4 regions of the Thalassotalea euphylliae genome follow, and region 3 is predicted to be linked to each of the others. Evidence: predicted binding sites of a transcription regulator. Region 3 holds the regulator's gene; each other region holds the start of a gene.

Region 1 (5,102 bases), 1.1 Mb from region 3:
GCATTTAGCAAACAAGTCTTGAAAATTAACTGCTCAAGCGGATCATGATTTGCCCAACGAATAGGTTCGTTTAAAGTCAACGTTTTTACTTGCAGGCCTTTAGCTGACAGCATAGGAATGAACTTGCCAGTAAACCCTTTACCTGCCCCCTCATAGCCATGAATAGTTGAACTAAAAACGATACGGTGATGCTGCGCCACTAACTTATTGAGCAGATATACCGGAATTCCTGCTGCTTCATCAATCAACAATAAGTCAGGGTTAGATTTAGAATGATATTGGCTGCGCAACAGCTCATCAACGGCCATAAAGGTTAAGCAGTGTTGTCGCCAAGTAATTTGGTGATCACTAATCTGATATTTACCTTCCTGTGAATCATCTAACAACTTACGCAGTTGAGTAAAATAAACGCCTAGTGCCATTTTATGTGGTGCGGTAATGACGATATTAAGCGCTCGCTCACTGGCAAAAAACAGTTGCGCGGTGGCAAGTGCTAAAGCGGTGGATTTTCCTCGTCCTCGATCGGCGGTTAACACTAAAGGTTTGTTGCGCCCGCCTGTTAATACTTTTTCGATATATTTTACTGCAATTAACTGTTCCGCAGTCGCTTGTGCTGTTATGGCTGGTAACAGAGCATCTGACGGCAGCCCCGCTTCTCTTGCTTCTCTTGCTGCTGGGAATTGATGAGATGATTCTGTTTTTGCATTGCAAAATACTGTGCTTTCATCTTTTAAATATCGCCCAAAGACCGTTCGTTCAGTTTGGCTTTGGTAAACATGATAAATACCTTGTTGATCAGCAACATATGCTTTAAGTCGCTCAAGAAAGTTAGAAGTAGTAACTTGCTCAGCTTCATCAACATTTGACTCATCGCTAAGCCAAATATACATAATGCCACCCGCGACAAGCGTGCCACTTAACGCGGCGAACGCATCTAGGTTAAATGCAGGGTCGGCAAAAAAAATAGCGTGGTTTTCACGCCCTAGGTGGTGGCGATATGTTTTGCTCGAAATAAAGTTAATTTCCGGCTCACCAGCACTTTCAACCTTATTGAAGGCGCGCCACTGCGCGCAGAAGATATCACTTAACGGTTCACTTGCTGCTTCGCAAAATATTGCGCCAAGCTCAGCTAGACCGGTCGGACCAGTTGGTTCAGCTTGTTTAGCCTCGTTAATCTTCTCTGAGAGTTGGCCTTGAATTTGATTCTGAGTTTGAGTCTGGTTACAAGTGTGATGCCTGAAATACCAATCTACCGCCCAGGAAAAACTGCCGGACAAAAAAATTGCACCGCGATGACGAGCGTCAAGCAAGCCAGCGCTGAATTCGGTAAAACCTTTGGAGATAGAAGTTTCTAACATTAACTTGATAACAAAAATATCTAGGCAGTTGATAAATAAGTTTAATTTACTAGTACTTATTTAAATCGTGAAAAGCTGACATTGTAATCTAAACTTAAATCTATGTACTAGCGGCTAGTAATAAAACTTAGATCATAAGTGGGCACTTACACTTACGTTTTACTATTTAATCTAGATCAAGTTTTGTTCGCTCAACTTTTATTAGACTGATTGCATATTCAATCCAAGGGCACAGGTTATGAATATCGACACTAACTCTCAAGAGCAAGCGCTTGAAAAAAAATACGAGCGTAACCTTTTCATTTTTATTGCTGTTTTTCTCGGTCCCATTTTGGCTGTGATGATAGTCGGCGGTTATGGCTTTATCGTCTGGATATCACAAATTTTAACTGGGCCGCCAACTTCCTAAGCTCCCATTCTTAGCACTTTCACAAATAACGCTGAGCTGCAATTTAGAGTGAATGGTGATGGAACAAGTTGCTAATCGAGCACGTCGACAACTGTTAAAAGGTCGATTTAAAGCTCAAGTAGAAAAAGCCCCAATACGCTTGCCGTGGACAGCTAGTGAAGCGGTTTTTACCGCGACCTGCACACAATGCAATAAGTGTGTTGAACACTGTGAAACACAAGTTATCAAACGCGACCGTATGGGCTTTCCATTTATTGATTTTAGTCAAGCGGAATGTACCTTTTGTGGTGAATGTGAGCGCCAGTGCGACCAGCCGTTATTCATCGCGCAAGCACATCGCGAAGCCAATCGACCATGGCTGGCCGACATTGAAATCAACAGCACCTGTTTAGCGACTAACCAAATTTACTGCCAAAGCTGTCGCGATATTTGTGACAGCCGCGCCATCAGCTTTCAGTTTATTACCAGCGCAATTCCCGTACCCGTTATTAAGAACGACGATTGCACGCTCTGTGGCGCTTGCATTTCCACCTGCCCGCAAAAAGCAATTGCCATCAACCAAAATACTAACAGTGCTGGTTATTCAGCATCTCAATTTGAGGAGCTCAATCATGAGCCAATCCAACGCTAATCACCAGCAAGCTAACAACCAACAAGCAAATGACCAACAGACAGCTCAGGCCAGCGAATACCATATCGCCAGTTTTGTTGCACAAGCACCACCACAGTTGGTTGAAGCATTAAGCCATTTTGTTAATAGCTACCAAGGCTGTGAGGTTCATGGCCATAGCGAACAAGGAAAAATCGTTTTTACCGTTGAGGCCAGTAGCCAAAAGGCTATCGCCAAAATCGTGGATCAAATCCGTCTAACCGACGAGTTTTTAAGCATTTCGCCGGTTTACCACCAATTTCTCACTGAGCCACAAGCGCCAGTAACAACCGAGGTGAACTAAGATGACACTAAATCGCCGAGAATTTATTAAAGCTAATGCCGTTGCAGCCGCTGCTGCAGTAGCCGGGGTTTCCATACCTGCACAAGCTTCCAACTTAATCACTGCCAGTGATATCACCAAAATCAAATGGGACAAAGCTCCTTGCCGTTTTTGCGGTACAGGTTGTAGCGTCAATGTTGGTGTGATGGACGGTCAAGTAGTAGCTACCCATGGTGATATTAAATCGCCAGTAAATAAAGGGCTGAACTGTGTTAAGGGGTATTTCTTATCCAAGATTATGTACGGTAAAGATCGCTTAACTACACCACTACTTCGCATGAAAAACGGTAAGTACGATAAAAATGGTGAGTTTACCCCGATTACGTGGGATCAGGCATTCGATGTGATGGAAGAAAAAGCAAAGCAAACACTGAAAGATGTTGGCCCAACTGGCGTTGGCATGTTTGGCTCTGGCCAATGGACAGTGCATGAAGGCTATGCTGCTTCGAAACTGATGAAAGCTGGCTTTCGTTCAAACAACATTGACCCGAATGCTCGTCACTGTATGGCCTCTGCGGTTGCAGGCTTTATGCGTACCTTTGGTATTGATGAACCAATGGGTTGTTATGATGACATTGAAGCTACAGATGCTATGGTGCTATGGGGCTCCAACATGGCGGAAATGCACCCGATTTTATGGACCCGTATAACGGATCGTCGCTTAAGTGCACCACATGTTAAGGTGGCTGTGCTATCAACATTTGAACATCGCAGCTTTGATTTGGCCGATAACGGTATGATTTTCGTACCGCAAACCGATCTTGCCATCTTGAATTTTATTGCTAATTACATCATCCAAAATAACAAAGTGAATCATGACTTTGTTAACAAGCACACCAAATTCGCCATGGGCAACCAAGATATTGGCTACGGTTTACGCCCTGAGCACGTGCTAGAGAGAAAAGCTAAGAACAATACCAAAGCGGGTGGTTCAAAACCAATTTCATTTGATGAGTACGCTAAGTTTGTCAGCAAGTACACCCTAGAGTATGCGTCAGAGCTTTCTCATGTACCAAAAGACAAGCTCATTGAACTGGCTGAGCTCTATGCCGATCCAAATCGTAAAGTGTGTTCTTTCTGGACCATGGGCTTTAACCAACACACTCGTGGTGTGTGGGCCAACAACATGATTTACAACATTCATTTATTGACGGGTAAAATCTCTACGCCGGGTAATAGTCCATTTTCATTAACTGGCCAACCATCTGCTTGCGGCACCGCGCGTGAAGTGGGTACTTTCGCCCACCGTTTACCGGCAGACATGGTAGTGAAGAACCCAAAACATCGCGCAATTGCTGAGAAGAAATGGAAACTGCCAAAAGATGTTATTCCACCTAAGCCTGGTTACCATGCCGTACTGCAAAACCGCATGCTTAAAGATGGCAAACTCAATTTCTATTGGGTGCAATGTAACAACAATATGCAAGCAGCTGCCAACATCAATGAAGAAGGTTATCCAGGTTATCGCAACCCGAAAAACTTTATTGTTGTCTCGGATCCCTATCCAACCGTGACGGCGCAAGCTGCTGACTTAATTTTACCAACTGCAATGTGGGTAGAAAAAGAAGGTGCGTACGGTAACGCTGAGCGCCGCACGCAAGCTTGGTATCAAATGGTAGAAGCGCCAGAAGGTGCGAAGTCTGATTTATGGCAACTCGTTGAGTTTTCAAAGCGCTTTAAAACCGACGATGTGTGGGAAAAGAAAACCTTAGATAAGAACCCAAGCTACAAAGGCAAGACTTTGTTTGAAGTTCTGTTTGCCAATGGCCAAGTCAACAAATACACACTAAGCGAAGTGCCTGACGACCGATTGAATCAAGAAGCTCGTGATTTTGGCTTCTACATTCAAAAAGGACTGTTTGAAGAGTACGCTTCGTTTGGTCGTGGTAAAGCGCATGACTTAGCTCCTTATGATAGATACCACCAAGAGCGCGGTTTGCGCTGGCCTGTGGTAGACGGAAAAGAAACCTTATGGCGCTTTAAAGAAGGCTCAGATCCTTACGTTAAACCAGGCTCAGGTTTTGAGTTCTATGGTAAGCCAGACGGCAAAGCGATTATTTTTGCCCTGCCTTATGAGCCAGCCGCGGAAGTCCCAGATAAAGAATACGATTTGTGGCTATCGACAGGCCGTGTGCTTGAACATTGGCATTCTGGCTCGATGACACAACGTGTACCTGAGCTTTATCAATCGATGCCAGACGCCTTAGTTTATATGCACCCAGACGATGCTAAAAAGCGTGGTCTGCGCCGAGGAGATGCCGTGAAAATTGTTTCTCGTCGAGGTGAAGTGGAAACCCGAGTTGAAACCCGAGGCCGTAACAAACCGCCAATTGGCTTAGTGTT
Region 2 (5,102 bases), 1.9 Mb from region 3:
CCACCCTCTACAGTACTCTAGTCAAACAGTTCCAAATGCAGTTCCGAGGTTAAGCCCCGGGATTTCACATCTGGCTTATCAAACCGCCTACGCACGCTTTACGCCCAGTAATTCCGATTAACGCTCGCACCCTCCGTATTACCGCGGCTGCTGGCACGGAGTTAGCCGGTGCTTCTTCTGTCGCTAACGTCACAGCTAGCAGATATTACCTACTAACCTTTCCTCACGACTGAAAGTGCTTTACAACCCGAAGGCCTTCTTCACACACGCGGCATGGCTGCATCAGGGTTTCCCCCATTGTGCAATATTCCCCACTGCTGCCTCCCGTAGGAGTCTGGGCCGTGTCTCAGTCCCAGTGTGGCTGATCATCCTCTCAAACCAGCTAGAGATCGTCGCCTTGGTAGGCCTTTACCCCACCAACTAGCTAATCTCACTTGGGCTAATCTTTTGGCACGAGGCCCGAAGGTCCCCCGCTTTGGTCCGTAAACATTATGCGGTATTAGCAGTCGTTTCCAACTGTTGTCCCCCACCAAAAGGCATATTCCCAAGCATTACTCACCCGTCCGCCGCTCGACGCCAAAGGAGCAAGCTCCTCTTCGTTTCCGCTCGACTTGCATGTGTTAAGCCTGCCGCCAGCGTTCAATCTGAGCCATGATCAAACTCTTCAATTAAAATCGTTTGTGAGACATCAGTCTCGGCTCAATGAATTCTGTACAACTCTTTATTTCACTTTTTAAAAAAGTGAGACAAAAAGTAAACTTATAAAAAGTATTCTGCATGAGTTCACTGAGTTAATTTTTGCTAAGACAAGCTTAGCTATATTTGTAAAATCAACATCATGTGAATGCTCACACAAATTGCATGATAACTAATTGTTAAAGAACTGAATCTTTCGATTCAAACAAAACATCGCACTCGTGTTTTGTGGTTGCTCTCTCGTTGAGAGCGGATGCGCATTTTACGCCCCCTAGTTTTGATGTCAACAACTTTTTGAAAAAATCTTTAATTCATTTTTCTAAGTTATCTGACCCGTTTACTAAGCAAACTTGCTCACTAAACTTATCAAAACACTTCGTTGGGCTGCCCCGTGGAAGTGGATGCGCATTTTAGAGATTTTTAGCTGGGCGTCAACACCTTTTTGAAAGTTTTTTGATATTTTTATTTATTCGATTCATTTATGTACAAACCGCGTATTTATTGTGTAAATACACCTAGATTACCCCAAATACATCTATTTCAACTCGCATTAACGCCCGGTTAGGAGACAATCGTAAAAACATAAATTTATTCGGACTAATTCCTTATCAATAGAGCAATTACTTATTTAGTTTCGCTTTTTTGCTACTATTGTTGGTAAATATGTTTTTTAATACGAGTTTGTCATGCCGTTATCAATCAGATCATATAAAGGTGTTACTCCTAACATTGATAGTACTTGTTATATAGATGAGAGTTCTGTGTTAGTTGGTGATGTAACCATTGGAGCAGATGCCAGTATTTGGCCTATGGTTGCTGCACGCGGTGATGTAAATGCTATTAGTATTGGTGAAAGAACCAATGTGCAAGACGGAACGATTTTGCATGTCACGCGCAAAAGTGCTCAAAACCCGAATGGTTTTCCATTAATTATCGGTGATGATGTGACAATTGGACATCAATGCATGTTGCATGGTTGTGAGCTAGGCAATCGTATCTTAGTTGGTATGGGTGCCATTATTATGGATGGTACTGTAGTACAAGATGATGTCTTTATTGGTGCCGGCACATTAGTACCTCCCAATAAAACACTAGAAAGTGGTTATTTATATGTTGGTAACCCAATGAAGAAAGCACGACCGTTAAAAGAAGCAGAAGTTGCCTTTCTAAAACAGTCAGCAATTAACTATGTTGAATTAAAAGATGACTACTTAAAAGAGAGCACATAGTTTAGCTCTCTTATTTTCAGCATTTGCTACACATGAAATACCGCTAGCTCAGCTTGATATGTATTTCATTCGATTCTAGCTCGTTATCTTCAAACCACATTTCTGCAATTTCTTCTAAGTCGTAACGAGTACAACTGTTGATCTCGTCAAGTTTTGACAGTGAATATGAGTGAAAATAGATGGTCACTAGTTGCCCAGCCACCATACCTGACATTTGCCAGCAGTCTTTATCAGCGTTAAACGCTAAGTCATCATTAAATAATATCGATTGATTCATATACGGTATTCGCCTTTTGCACAATGGATAATACTGAGCTATTTTAGCTAGCAAGCTCAGCTCTAAGCATACTCAAAACACTCTCTTGAGCAGGCTCGACCCCACGCCAAACTTTAAAACTTTCCGCCGCTTGACCCACTAACATCCCCAACCCATCAACAATTGTGGTAGCGCCATGCTCTGCAGCCCAAGTGAGAAAACAGGTTGGTTTGTCTTGGTACACCATGTCGTAAGCAAAACATCCTGCGGAGAAAATACTGGGTGGCACTGGCGGTAGTTCTCCCGTTAAGCTGGTAGAACTCGAATTTATAATCACATCAAAGCTATGCTTAGCTGCCAACTCAGTTATGGGTAAAGCGTTAATGTTGCCAAATGCCTTAAACTTGTCCGCGAGCAATTCCGCTTTTTCATGGGTGCGATTAACAATAACCAAAAGCTCTGGCTGGCAATCAAGCAATGGTTTAATCACGCCACGCGCAGCTCCGCCTGCACCGATTAACAACACTTTTTTGTTTAGAAGAGCACCATTATTGATGAGATCGTTGACTAGACCCGCGCCGTCTGTGTTGTCGCCAGCAATAGTTCCATCCGCATGAAACGTTAAGGTATTTACTGCACCTGCAAGCCGAGCACGTTCAGACAGTTGATTGGCTAAATTAAAAGCTTGCTGTTTAAAAGGCATGGTGATGTTACAGCCTTGCCCACCAGCATCAATAAATTGCTTTATGCCTTGCTCAAAACCATCAAGACCTGGGTCAATAGCTGTATATTCAATATTTTGCTTCGTATTTTCTGCAAATTGTTGATGGATTTTCGGAGATTTAGATTGGGTGATCGGGTGGCCAAAAACGGCATATTTATCCATTGGCGAGTAAATTCCTGATAGCAAGCATTAGTTTTTCAGGCATTAAAGAACGTTTTCGAGTCGCTGACAAGTAGCATTTGAGCGCACGCTTATGCGCAATGGATTTAATATATGCTTTCCAAAACAAAAAAGCCGCACTTAGTTACCCAAGTGCGGCTAGCCAAGCTCAACAGAGATTAGAACTTGTAACCAATCATTAGCGAGTAAACCATAGGGTCAATATCTACACTAACTTTACCCGGTACTGCACCGCCAACGGCTGTGAATGAACCATCAGTGTCAATGTCAATGTAACGCGCTGAAGCGTTGATTGACCAGTGCTCATCAATTAAGTAATCAACACCAATTTGCGCACTTAAACCCCAAGAGCTATCTAGATCTAGATCATTAGCATCTAGTGGTGCGCCAACAGGTGTAACCGTTGTACCATCGTTAATACTTACGATAGTTGGGCTGTTAGCACCTTGTAATGCTGGGTTGAAGTCTTCTTCAAAGAAAATTGTGTAGTTAACACCAACACCAACGTAAGGTTTGAAGTTTGAGTTAGTGTCAAAGTAATAAAGTGCACTTAATGTTGGTGGTAAGTGCTTAGTTTCACCTAGGTTGGTAGAGCCTGCACCTGTATGAACAGTGATGTCATGCTTAAATGGTGTTGCTGCTAGTAATTCTACCGCCCAGTTTGAATCTAAGAAGTAAACAAAGTTCAAACCTAACTGTGTATCATCTTCAACAGATAATGAGATAGGACCTGCGCCTAAATCTACAGTTTGGTCAGCAGCAAAGATTGTTGCTTTATCGCTGCTTGGATCAACCATAGTTGCACCACCACGTACAACGATGTCGCCAGCTTGATAACCAGCTGCCAATGCACCAAATGTCATTGAAGATAAAACCGCTAGAGTAATAATGCTTTTTTTCATGAGAGTCTTCCCCTTAAATAATTGACGCCAGTCTACTGATATCCGGAGGAGCAAAAGTTGATTTACCTCAAGGTTCTTCGCGCAGATAAGCTCACCGAAGCCATTTGCTGAAGAAATAATGATCTAAATCAATAAATAACAGGGAACTAAATTTGAAAGGAAAGAAAAAGGATAAGAAAAAAGAAAAATGCAGCTCAGTTTAACAAGCCAAGCTGCACATTAGGCCGGTGATTAGGCAAGCCAATCACGCGGTACAAGAAACTCATTAAGTTTAGCCTCAGCACTACCCGCTTCAGCTTGATAGTTGTACTCCCAGCGCGCCAGTGGTGGCATCGACATCAAAATGGATTCGGTGCGACCACCTGACTGCAGGCCAAATAGCGTACCGCGATCAAACACTAAATTAAACTCAACATAGCGGCCACGGCGATATAACTGGAATTGGCGTTCTTGCTCACCGAAAGGCGTATCTTTGCGTTTGGCGATAATTGGCGTGTAAGCATCGATATAACCTTGACCAACAGATTTAACATAATCAAAGCAACGGTCGAAGCCCCAGCTATTAAGGTCGTCAAAGAACAAACCACCAACACCACGGGTTTCATTACGGTGTTTTAAAAAGAAGTATTCATCACACCATTTTTTGTGATCGTGATAAACCGAATCACCAAAGGGTTGACATAAATCATGTGCCACTTGGTGCCAATGCACTATATCTTCCTCAAATGGATAGAAAGGCGTTAAGTCAAAACCACCACCAAACCACCAAACAGGTGCTTCGCCTTCTTTCTCAGCGATAAAGAAGCGAACATTAGCATGTGATGTCGGAATATATGGGTTTTTCGGATGGATGACCAAAGATACCCCACATGCTTGCCAACTGCGACCTGCTAATTCGGGGCGATGGGCAGTAGCTGAAGGGGGTAGCTTGTCGCCCGCCACCAATGAGAAATTTACACCACCTTGCTCAATTACCGCACCGTCGGTTAGCACCCGTGTACGGCCACCACCGCCTTCGGCACGCTTCCAATTGTCTTCGGCAAACTTGCCTGTACCGTCAGCTTGCTCAAGCGCTGCACAAATTTGGTCTTGTAGAGATTTAAAATAGTCGACAA
Region 3 (5,102 bases):
ACTTGCCAGCTGTAACCCATCTCAAGGACGACTGTGTAGGTGAAAAAGGCGTTTAGCCCCATGCCCGGTGCAAGGGCAATTGGGTAGTTGGCGAAAAAACCCATAATAAAACAGCCAACCGCTGCGGCAACACAGGTTGCGACAAATACGGCGCCGTGATCCATACCGGCATCGGCTAACATAGCGGGGTTAACAAAAATAATGTAAGCCATTGTCAGGAATGTAGTGATCCCCGCAACAACTTCTTGGCGAACGTTAGTTCCGTGTTCTGTAAGTTTGAAAAGTTTTTCTAACATCATGGGTTGCTAAGCTTAAAGTTTGGGCCAATTCATTGGCGTTAAAAAGAAAGCGTTCAATGTCCTAGCTGTTGTTTGCGTAAAATTAGGCAACAATCAGCGCATCAGGACGTATTTATTCGTTAAATAATCCGTTAATTTTTCTAAACAACTTTTTTAAATAACTTTTCTAAATAGTGTTTAGATATTGGAAACGTCGATAATCATTGAATCGTCTATGTTGGTATCTAACGAATTGGTAAGCTCTGTCGCTAAATTGGTAGACGAGACAGTTTCTTTTGAAAAGTCATAAGCTTCGCGTGGCGCGCTGCGATCAATTGGCAGGTTGGCGAAGTCAAATAGCTCAGTATCGGCTAATTGGCTTGGGCTGACATTTTTCAATGATTTAAATATGTTTTCAATGCGACCTGGGGTTTGGGCGTCCCAGCTGCTTAGCAAAGCCTTGATATTTTGGCGTTGCAAGTTTTCTTGAGAGCCACACAAGTTGCATGGAATAATTGGATATTCACGTACTTCTGCAAAGGCAATAAGGTCTTTTTCACGAACATAGCTCAACGGGCGAATAACTGTGTTTCGACCATCGTCTGCACGAAGCTTCGGCGGCATTGCTTTTAGCTTTGCGCCAAAGAACATATTTAAAAATAAGGTTTCCACGATATCATCCATGTGGTGGCCAAGGGCAATCTTAGTTGCACCAATTTGCTCAGCAAACGAATAAAGCGTGCCGCGACGTAAACGCGAGCACAAACCACAAGTGGTTTTACCTTCCGGAACTTTTTGTTTAACAACCGAATAAGTGTCTTTATCGATGATGTAGTAGGGGATATCAAGTGATTCGAAGTAGTCGGGTAAGATGTGTGCTGGAAAGCCCGGTTGCTTTTGATCCAAGTTAACCGCAATCACATCAAAATTGATTGGTGCTGACTTTTTTAAGCTAAGCAAAATATCAAGCATGGCAAACGAATCTTTGCCGCCACTAATTGCCGCCATAACAACGTCGCCTTCTTCGATCATATTGTAATCAGCAATCGCTTTACCGACTTTACTACGAAGTCGCTTCTGCAACTTGTTGGCTTCAAAGATGGCCTTTCTGTTATCTGCTTCAGTCATACCAAAAAACTACTCAAATAATTGGGCGCGTATTATATAGCTAACTGGTATAAAAGATAAGTAAAAATAACCAACAGTAGCATTCTTTTTAGCGACTATTGGTTACGATTTTGTTAATGTTTTTGGTGACTTACCGAACGGTCAGCTTTGTTTTTAATGTTTTAATGTTTTAATATTTTGTTTTATATTCGTTATATCAATCTATGTATGGCTCAGCAGCTAGCTTTGTAGCGGTGAAATATAGCCTGCTGGTTTTAACGCCAAGACATCACAATTCAATCGGTCAATAACATGTTCAGCAGTATTACCAATTAGTGCTGCTGACAATCCGGTACGGCCAATTGTCCCTAAAATGACCAATTCGGCATCAAGCTCTTGCGATAATTCGTCAATAACATCTTCCGGTAGCCCCGCTTTGATATAGGTGTTGGCGGTATCGATGCCGTATTTTTCAGCATGTGTTAGCATTGATTGTTGATGATGCTGCAACATGGTGTCGTTGTATTGGCTGGCATCAAATTCGGGGATTTCGATAGCAATGTTGACCGGAGTGCCAGGAAATGAATTAACCAAATGCACATTAGCGCTAATTAAATCAGCAAGGTGTTTGGCTTCTTCTGTGATGATGCTATTGAGCGATTGGTGCTCATCTTCATCACTACCGACATTGACCGCCGCTAAAATATTGCCGTTTGCCGGCCATGAATGGTCTTTAACCAATAATAATGGACATGGGCATTTACGCAATAAATGCCAGTCAGTTGGTGTGAAAATCACGGATTTGAGTTTGTCGTGTTCGTGCGTACCTTTGATAACAACGTCATAGCCATGCTCTAACACTTGGTCAATAACCGCTTCAAAAGGTCTGTTATGCCAGATCACTTTGATGTCGATGTCTTTTTCAGAAGCGCCTAGCTCCTTTATACGTTCATCAATCCACAACATACGATCATTGATCACAATTTGCCGCATTGATTCACGCTCGTCGCTAGAGAGCATAGTCGTCATTTCGTATGAAAAATCGAAAATGCTCAAAAACGCTGTGATTTTGCCTTGCGTTTTATCAGCAAGCTCAATTGCCCGACTTAAGGCTTTTTGTTCTTCAGTTGTTGGGTCAACTACGACTAAGATTTTTTGATACGTTTCCATGCTCTGTACCTCGCTGATTCAATAGTGTACAAACAGTGTGCTTTTAATGAGCAAATAATTATTTGTTTTAAATCAATAAATAGGCGCTACTAACCAATTACTTTTAGCTTAGTAGGTAAATGCACTGATGCAAGCTTGTTAGCGGTGAAAACGGCTTGTTAAAGGGGAATAAAAATAGAAGTGAAGAAGAAAAAGGAAGGAAATCGCCTTGCTTTACAGCATGGCGACTTCATTTAATCCATCGAGATCATTGATGGTAATTAACTTACCTTCAACAATGATGAGTTCTTGCTTATGAAAACGATTTAGCAAGCGACTAATCGTTTCAACGGTCAAGCCAATGTAGTTTCCAATGTCGCCACGCGTCATTGTTAAGCGGTATTGGCTGGCAGACAAGCCACGGGCTTTATATCGGCTACTTAACGATGATAAAAATGTTGCTAAGCGTTGCTCGGCATTCTTACGATTAAGTAGTGATAGCATATCTTGATCTGCTCGAATCTCGTTACTCATCAGCCTTAAGACTTGGCGTTTAAGCGCTGGCATCGAATTCGAAAGCTCGTCTAGAGTATGGTAGGGGATTTCACAAACCATTGACGTTTCTAATGCTTGTGCAAAGCTCTGGTGCTCGCTGCTGGCTAAGGCGTCGAAACCCAGTAAATCACCAGCTAAGTGGAAGCCAGTAATTTGCTCTTCGCCGTTAGAATCAATGGTAAATGTTTTAAAAGTGCCTGAGCGGATAGCGAATAAAGAATGAAGTGCTTCGCCGTCTTGGAAAATCTTTTCGCCTTTGTGGATAGGGCGCTTGCGGTCGATAATATTATCGAGTGTATCTAACTCCTGCTCGTTAAGGGAAAATGGTAAGCAAAGCTCACTGATACTGCAGTTCTGGCAATGAATATGGTTGTTGCTTGCACAGTGACTAGACATGGCGGAATAACCTTAATATTTCCTTGGAATTACGCTCGGTATAGTATTAAAACATTAGCCTGTAAGCAATAAACAATGTGTATAAACCGTAACAAATCAGACCTGTAGCCAAAACGTTTCTAAATGTTCGATTTTGTAGCATTTTTTTGACCGAAAACACACCAAAGGAAAGTGTAAGCAGTGCCGGTAGAGTGCCAGCACCAAATGCAGCCATAATCAGCGCCCCTTGACTAAAGCTACCACTAGCGAGTGCCCATGTTAGCGTTGAGTAGACTAAGCCACAGGGTAACCAACCCCAAACAGCCCCCAAGCCAAATGCTTTACGTTTGTTATTTACCGGCAAAAAGTGTTTTGCTAACGGTGAGATAAATTGCCAAAGCTTTTTACCGGCTTGCTCAACCTTCGCCAGTAACATAAACCACTGGCCTAAATACAAGCCAAGTAAAATTAGAAAGACGCCTGACAGTAGTCTTAAGCCCGTTAGCGGTACACCGAGGTTTTTTGCCGTGATTGAGCCGGTAAAACCGACAATACCGCCGATTAAACTATAAGAGAGAATACGGCCTAGGTTGTAGCCAACAATCAGTGAGAATTTTTGCTGGTTTTGTCCGGCAGGAATGGCCGACAACAACATACCAGAAACGCCGCCACACATGGCAATACAATGGCCTGCACCGAGCAGGCCAATAATAAATGCCGAAAATAGATCGATGTTCATTAACGCTTATTGCTAGTGTCAGATGATGTGCCAGATGATTGCTCTGAAGCTTCTGTATTAATTACTCCGGTATTCGCTGTCTCATCTTTTAATTTTTCATCATCGAATAAGATGCTTAAACCTTCTTTTTCCAAATCATTAAATTGCTCGGTTTTTACCGCCCAAAAGAACAAGTAAATGCCGACAATAAGCAGGATGATAGCAATCGGAATTAGTACGTAAATTACACTCATTTTTTCAATAATCGCAACGAGTTAGTGATAACCAATATTGAACTGGCTGACATGCCAATTACCGCCATATAAGGCGTAATGTAACCGCAAACGGCTAATGGCAGTACAATAGCATTATAGCCAAATGCCCAGCCATAATTTTGCCAGATAATACGGCGAGTTTTTTGGGCAACATGACGCAATACCGACAATGACGTTAATCGGTTGTTAAGTAAAATTACATCAGCGCCACTTTTTGCGACGTCTGTACCACTGCCCATGGCAATAGAAACGTGTGCTGCGCTAAACACTGGTGTGTCGTTTACACCATCACCGACCATCGCCACAGTATGGCTACTTTGCAGCGATTTTACCTTTTCCATTTTCTCGTGCGCGCTTAGGCTCGAATGTACGTGGTCTATCGGCAGTTGAGAAGCAATTTGTTGGCAGCCCGCACTGCTATCGCCAGAGAGCATATAGGTTGTCATCGCTTTTGCTTTTAGCGCGCTAAGCACACTTTGAGCGTCTTCACGCGCGCTATCGGTGAGATAAATAGCGGCAACTAGCTTGTCGTTAATCATCACAGCAATTTGTGCGTCGTCACAATTTAACTGCTTTGCCTCATTGCTGTCAGTAATTAACCAACTGACTTTACCCAGTGAAATTTTATCGTTACCTACTTGGCCT
Region 4 (5,102 bases), 800 kb from region 3:
AACAACCGCGTAGAACCCCGAAAACAAGCCTGCCGTAGTTAGTAAGTTGGGCAATAAATAAATACCTCGGTTTTGGTTCACATTAGCATTAGGCGAAGTCATATAAGCGAGAAATGTCCTTGTCTGATAAAAACAGCTAATTTAGCACATCTCTTTTAGCGCCGCATTACGTAAATTTAGTAACAGATTAATTCAAATAGGCGCGGCAAGCTCAAAATATTGGGCTGCTCGCCGTGCAAGCCCAACGCAGATAATTAATCAGTTTACAGCTTTGCGTGCAGTGAGTCGGAGGTAGGAAAAAACGCTGTCAATATATCAACTTAATGTTTAAGATGGGTTAAACTTTATTCAATGCTGTTGGCTGGGAAGTTTGCTAGTAAAAGGCCTTAATTATGTACAAGTTGATTCCAACACTTTGCCTGCTGTTATTCACAATGTCAGGAAACGCACAAGATACAACTGTTTACCGCTGGGTTGATAAAGACAATATTGTGCATTTTAGTCACCAGCATCCTAGCGATAAAGATTTTGCCAAAGTCGATGTACGCGTTGCATATGCGCCAGTAGTTCCTGAAGGCGAAAAAAACTCATTTGTTGATGATTGGTTGGCAGAAAGGCAAGCACAAAAAGAAGCTAAGAATGAGCTTGAGCGTGCACGCCAGACTTCAGAGTTAATTGAAAAGAACTGTGAAGCAGCACAAGTTAATTTGAAATTGCTTGGCGGTTTTGAACGAATTTTATTAAAAGAACCTGACGGCAGCTCTCGTTTACTAACGCCAGAGGAAAAGCAAGAGCAGCGCATGCTGAATAAGCAACACGTCGATATATACTGTGACGATAACGAAAATAGCTGATGCAATTTAGCTACGATATTTTACTAAATTAATAACACTAACTAGTCGTAAAAAAGGTAGCAGCTATCAAGCTACTACCTAAAACCATTGCCTAAAGACACGACCTAAAATCACTCAGTAAGAAGTTATCTTGTTTTGCACTTTACTTCTTGCGCTAAAATAATCGAAAACATCACTATTCAGTAGTAAAAGTAAATTTTTCATCGGCAAATTGAACAACGATTTTCTGACCTTTTTCAAACTCTCCTGCCAGTAAACGCTGCGCCATCGGGTTTTCAATATCTGTTTGAATCGCACGCTTTAACGGCCTAGCGCCAAATAGAGGATCAAAACCAACTTCTGCAATCTTTCTTAGTGCACTTTCGTCAAGGTGCAAACCAAGCTCTTGCTGCGCTAAGCGCGCTGATAATGATGCAATTTGAATTTTAGCAATCTCAACTATTTGCTCTGCGGCTAATGGGTGGAAAACAACGGTATCATCAACACGGTTAATAAATTCAGGTTTAAAGTGTTGGCTAAGTTCGGCCATCACCGAGGCTCGCATTAATTCGTATTCATCGTCACCGCTATAGCTTTGGATTGATTCCGAGCCAATATTGGAAGTCATAATAATGACGGTGTTTTTAAAATCTACCGTTCGCCCCTGACCATCAGTTAAACGGCCATCATCAAGCACTTGCAACAAAATATTGAACACATCAGGGTGTGCTTTTTCAATTTCATCGAGCAGCACTACCGAATAGGGCTTTCTGCGCACAGCTTCGGTTAAATAGCCGCCTTCTTCATAACCCACATAACCAGGAGGAGCCCCCACTAGTCGAGCAACGGAGTGTTTTTCCATAAACTCAGACATATCAACGCGAATCAAGGCATCTTCAGTATCAAACAAGAATTCAGCCAGCGTTTTGGTTAACTCTGTTTTACCAACACCTGTCGGACCAAGGAATAAAAACGAGCCTATTGGCTGATGAGGATCTGCCAGACCTGCTCGCGATCGACGAATGGCGTTAGCAACAGAAACAACGGCTTCAGACTGGCCTATTACGCGCTGATGAAGTTCATTCTCCATACTGAGTAACTTTTCACGCTCTTCAGACAGTATTTTAGCCACAGGGATGCCAGTGGAGCGACTAAGCACGTCAGCAATTTCGATTTCAGTAACTTTGTTACTGAGTAAACTCATTTCTTGCATTTCCGCTTGGCTAGCTAAATCTAACTGCTTTTCAAGTTCAGGGATCCTGCCGTATTGCAGCTCAGACATACGATTTAAATCACCAGCGCGGCGTGCTGAATCCAAATCTATTCTCGCTTGCTCAAGTTCAGCTTTGATGGTTTGCGTCCCTTGCGATGCTGCTTTTTCAGTCGTCCAAATCTCATCTAACTCGTCATATTGCTGCTGCGTCTCTTTAATTTCAGCGTTAATAGCATACAAACGTTTAATAGAGGCATCGTCAGTTTCTTTCGCCAAGGCGCGTTGCTCTAATTTAAGCTGAATAAGTTTACGCTCTAATTTGTCTAAGTTTTCTGGCTTGGAATCCATTTGTAAGCGAATACTGGAAGCCGCTTCATCAATCAGGTCAATCGCCTTATCGGGTAATTGACGATCGCTGATGTATCGGTGAGAAAGTGTTGCAGCGGCAACAATTGCCGGATCGGTAATATTCACCGAATGATGCAGTTCATAGCGCTCTTTTAGGCCGCGTAAAATAGCGATAGTGTCTTCAACGCTTGGCTCATCAACGATAACTTTTTGGAAGCGGCGCTCAAGCGCTGCGTCTTTTTCTATGTACTGACGATACTCGTCGAGTGTCGTCGCCCCAACACAGTGTAAATCTCCGCGTGCAAGTGCTGGCTTAAGCATGTTTCCTGCATCCATTGCACCATCGGCTTTACCTGCGCCGACCATGGTATGTAGCTCGTCAATAAACAGAATGACTTGCCCTTCTAACTTAGACAACTCATTCAAGACTGCTTTTAAACGCTCTTCAAATTCACCACGATATTTTGCGCCCGCCACCAGTGCGCCCATATCAAGCGACAATACTTGCTTGTTCTTCAGGCCTTCTGGCACTTCGTGATCAACAATACGCTGCGCTAAGCCCTCAACAATGGCCGTTTTACCAACCCCTGGGTGACCGATAAGCACAGGGTTGTTTTTTGTGCGACGCTGAAGCACCTGAATTGCACGACGAATTTCATCGTCACGACCAATTACAGGGTCTAGCTTACCTTGCTCTGCCCGCTCGGTGAGGTTAATCGTAAATTTATCGAGTGCCTGCCTTACATCTTCCGCATTTTGATCGTTAATATTTTGGCCACCTCGTATACGCTTAATAGCGTCTTTAATTCGCGCTTCTGTAGCACCTAGCGACTTTAAGATCTGGCCTAGCATGCCAGTATCTTCTAGCGCAGCTAATAAAAATACATCAGAAGAAATGTAAGCGTCTTTTAATTTTTGTGCGTACTTATCACAAAGGTTTAGCAAGTTACCGGTTGTTGATGAAAGTTGAACTTCACCACCTACTCCGTGAACTTTTGCCAGCCCATCAAGCGCCTTATCAACTTGTTTGCGCAGCGAGCTAACATCAACCCCTGCACTTTTTAACAAAGGAACAACGCTGTTGCCTGATTGCTTTAGCAAGGCCATCATTAAATGCAGTGGCTCAATAAACTGATGATCTCGCCCCAATGCTAATGATTGCGAATCAGAAATAGCTAATTGGAAAGACTGAGTAAACCTGTCTAAACGCATACAAACCTCGGTTCTCGATAATTACTGGTCAGCATTAGCAAGTGTAAAATGATAGTGACTTAGCTCACTGTAGGTTGCTAATGCTTTAAAACTAACATTATCTATAGGGGCTTAACGGCTAAAATCAAGTATATGTCGGGCGCGATGTTGATTTAAAACAAGCTTTTATGGTCTTTTGGAGGAGCTAACAATAGTAGCAGCGTAAGCACTAGCAAGGATTTCGGCAGATAACACTTGCCATGCGGCCGGTGACGCTCTCTCGTCGGTAGGAGTAATATTGCTGCGCCATAGAAAAGGTGCAATGAGGTAGGCTGGCTACCTCAACAATGCCCGAAGCGCTCAGCAGATATTTCGCAATTTGATGTAGGTTAGCTAAATATTTTTGCGTTGATTCAGGCACTACCCGAAAAGCATCTACCGTTGCCGGATTAAGGTTTACAAATGCATCTTTAACTTCACCGCCAATTTCAAAAGCCGTTGGACCAATACAAGGCCCTAACCAAGCTACTAATTGCTCAACAGGTGTGTTCATCGCTTCGACAGTTTTCGCAATTATATTTTGCGCTAGTGGCCGCCAGCCACCATGAATTGCGGCAATGACTTGCCCTGACTTATCGGCAATCAAAATAGGCAAGCAATCTGCCGTCATTACCGCTAAGGCAACATTGAGACTTCGTGTGACCGCTGCATCTGCGGTAATTGGTGCTGCTTGATATTGCTCGACGATAGCAACATCGCTGCCATGAACTTGTTCAAGCCATTGAATGTTGGTATTAGTTGGTAAATATTGAGCTAGGGTTGCTCGGTTGGCATTAACTTGTACAGGGCTATCACCAACATGCAGCCCTAAATTAAAGTTATCGTATTGACCAGCCTGCGACAACTCGCCAGCAAGCTCGCGAGTCGTCGTAAATGCCGTGACATTGCGAGCCGGCCAATCAACAGCAACTTTGTGGCTAACCATATGATGCTTAGTGTTAGTAGTCTTGCTCACTGTTAAGCTTAGTGTCTTCTTTTAATAACTCGACGAGTTCAACAAAATCATCTGGGATGTCGGCTCGCCATGTCATTAACTCGCCCGTGATTGGGTGATACAGTGATAACATTGCAGCATGTAACGCCTGACGTTTAAAATTACGCAAGAATGTTAGCAACTTAGGCGTCGCATTTTTAGGTGGTCTTGGACGTCCATTGTATAACGGGTCACCGACTAGCGGGTGCGTGATATGTGCCATATGCACACGAATTTGGTGAGTACGCCCCGTTTCAAGACGCAGTCGTAAACGCGTATGTAAGCGATACTTTTCCATCACACGGTAATGGGTAACCGATGGGCGACCCGACATCGTCACGGCCATATGAGTGCGCTTAGTTGCATGACGCCCTATTGGCTCATCTACTGTGCCACCTGCGGTCATAATGCCGCTGGCGATCGCTTCATATTCACGCGTAATTTCACGCGCTTGCAAAGCATCAACTAAATTTGTTTGCGCCGC

The links. The regulator FNR, encoded in region 3, switches genes on or off when oxygen is low (the NO sensors DNR and NnrR bind a similar motif). The targets are predictions, from matches to a motif close to TTGATCTAGATCAA.
Region 1: a site for FNR is predicted at 1,525-1,538, ahead of napE (periplasmic nitrate reductase, NapE protein). Genes of this name have one in related genera too.
Region 2: a site for FNR is predicted at 4,045-4,058, ahead of DXX94_RS11180 (OmpW/AlkL family protein). Genes of this name have one in related genera too.
Region 4: a site for FNR is predicted at 3,754-3,767, ahead of clpB (ATP-dependent chaperone ClpB). Genes of this name have one in related genera too.

What each region holds. Positions count from the first base shown of each region.
Region 1 covers NZ_QUOT01000001.1:1,696,390-1,701,491, forward strand. The annotation lists gene DXX94_RS07610 (tRNA(Met) cytidine acetyltransferase TmcA) at 1-1,358, opposite strand, end outside; gene napE (periplasmic nitrate reductase, NapE protein) at 1,597-1,767, shown strand; gene napF (ferredoxin-type protein NapF) at 1,826-2,398, shown strand; gene DXX94_RS07625 (chaperone NapD) at 2,379-2,720, shown strand; gene napA (nitrate reductase catalytic subunit NapA) at 2,722-5,102, shown strand, end outside.
Region 2 covers NZ_QUOT01000001.1:2,514,608-2,519,709, forward strand. The annotation lists rRNA gene DXX94_RS11160 (16S ribosomal RNA) at 1-671, opposite strand, end outside; gene DXX94_RS11165 (gamma carbonic anhydrase family protein) at 1,383-1,925, shown strand; gene DXX94_RS11170 (hypothetical protein) at 1,969-2,202, opposite strand; gene aroE (shikimate dehydrogenase) at 2,246-3,067, opposite strand; gene DXX94_RS11180 (OmpW/AlkL family protein) at 3,244-3,987, opposite strand; gene hemF (oxygen-dependent coproporphyrinogen oxidase) at 4,219-5,102, opposite strand, start outside.
Region 3 covers NZ_QUOT01000001.1:570,096-575,197, reverse strand. The annotation lists gene DXX94_RS02600 (NCS2 family permease) at 1-296, opposite strand, end outside; gene ttcA (tRNA 2-thiocytidine(32) synthetase TtcA) at 477-1,406, opposite strand; gene uspE (universal stress protein UspE) at 1,626-2,555, opposite strand; gene fnr (fumarate/nitrate reduction transcriptional regulator Fnr) at 2,769-3,485, opposite strand; gene DXX94_RS02580 (sulfite exporter TauE/SafE family protein) at 3,532-4,203, opposite strand; gene ccoS (cbb3-type cytochrome oxidase assembly protein CcoS) at 4,203-4,436, opposite strand; gene DXX94_RS02570 (heavy metal translocating P-type ATPase) at 4,433-5,102, opposite strand, start outside.
Region 4 covers NZ_QUOT01000001.1:1,365,134-1,370,235, forward strand. The annotation lists gene pssA (CDP-diacylglycerol--serine O-phosphatidyltransferase) at 1-102, opposite strand, end outside; gene DXX94_RS06075 (DUF4124 domain-containing protein) at 393-854, shown strand; gene clpB (ATP-dependent chaperone ClpB) at 1,030-3,606, opposite strand; gene pgeF (peptidoglycan editing factor PgeF) at 3,815-4,600, opposite strand; gene rluD (23S rRNA pseudouridine(1911/1915/1917) synthase RluD) at 4,584-5,102, opposite strand, start outside.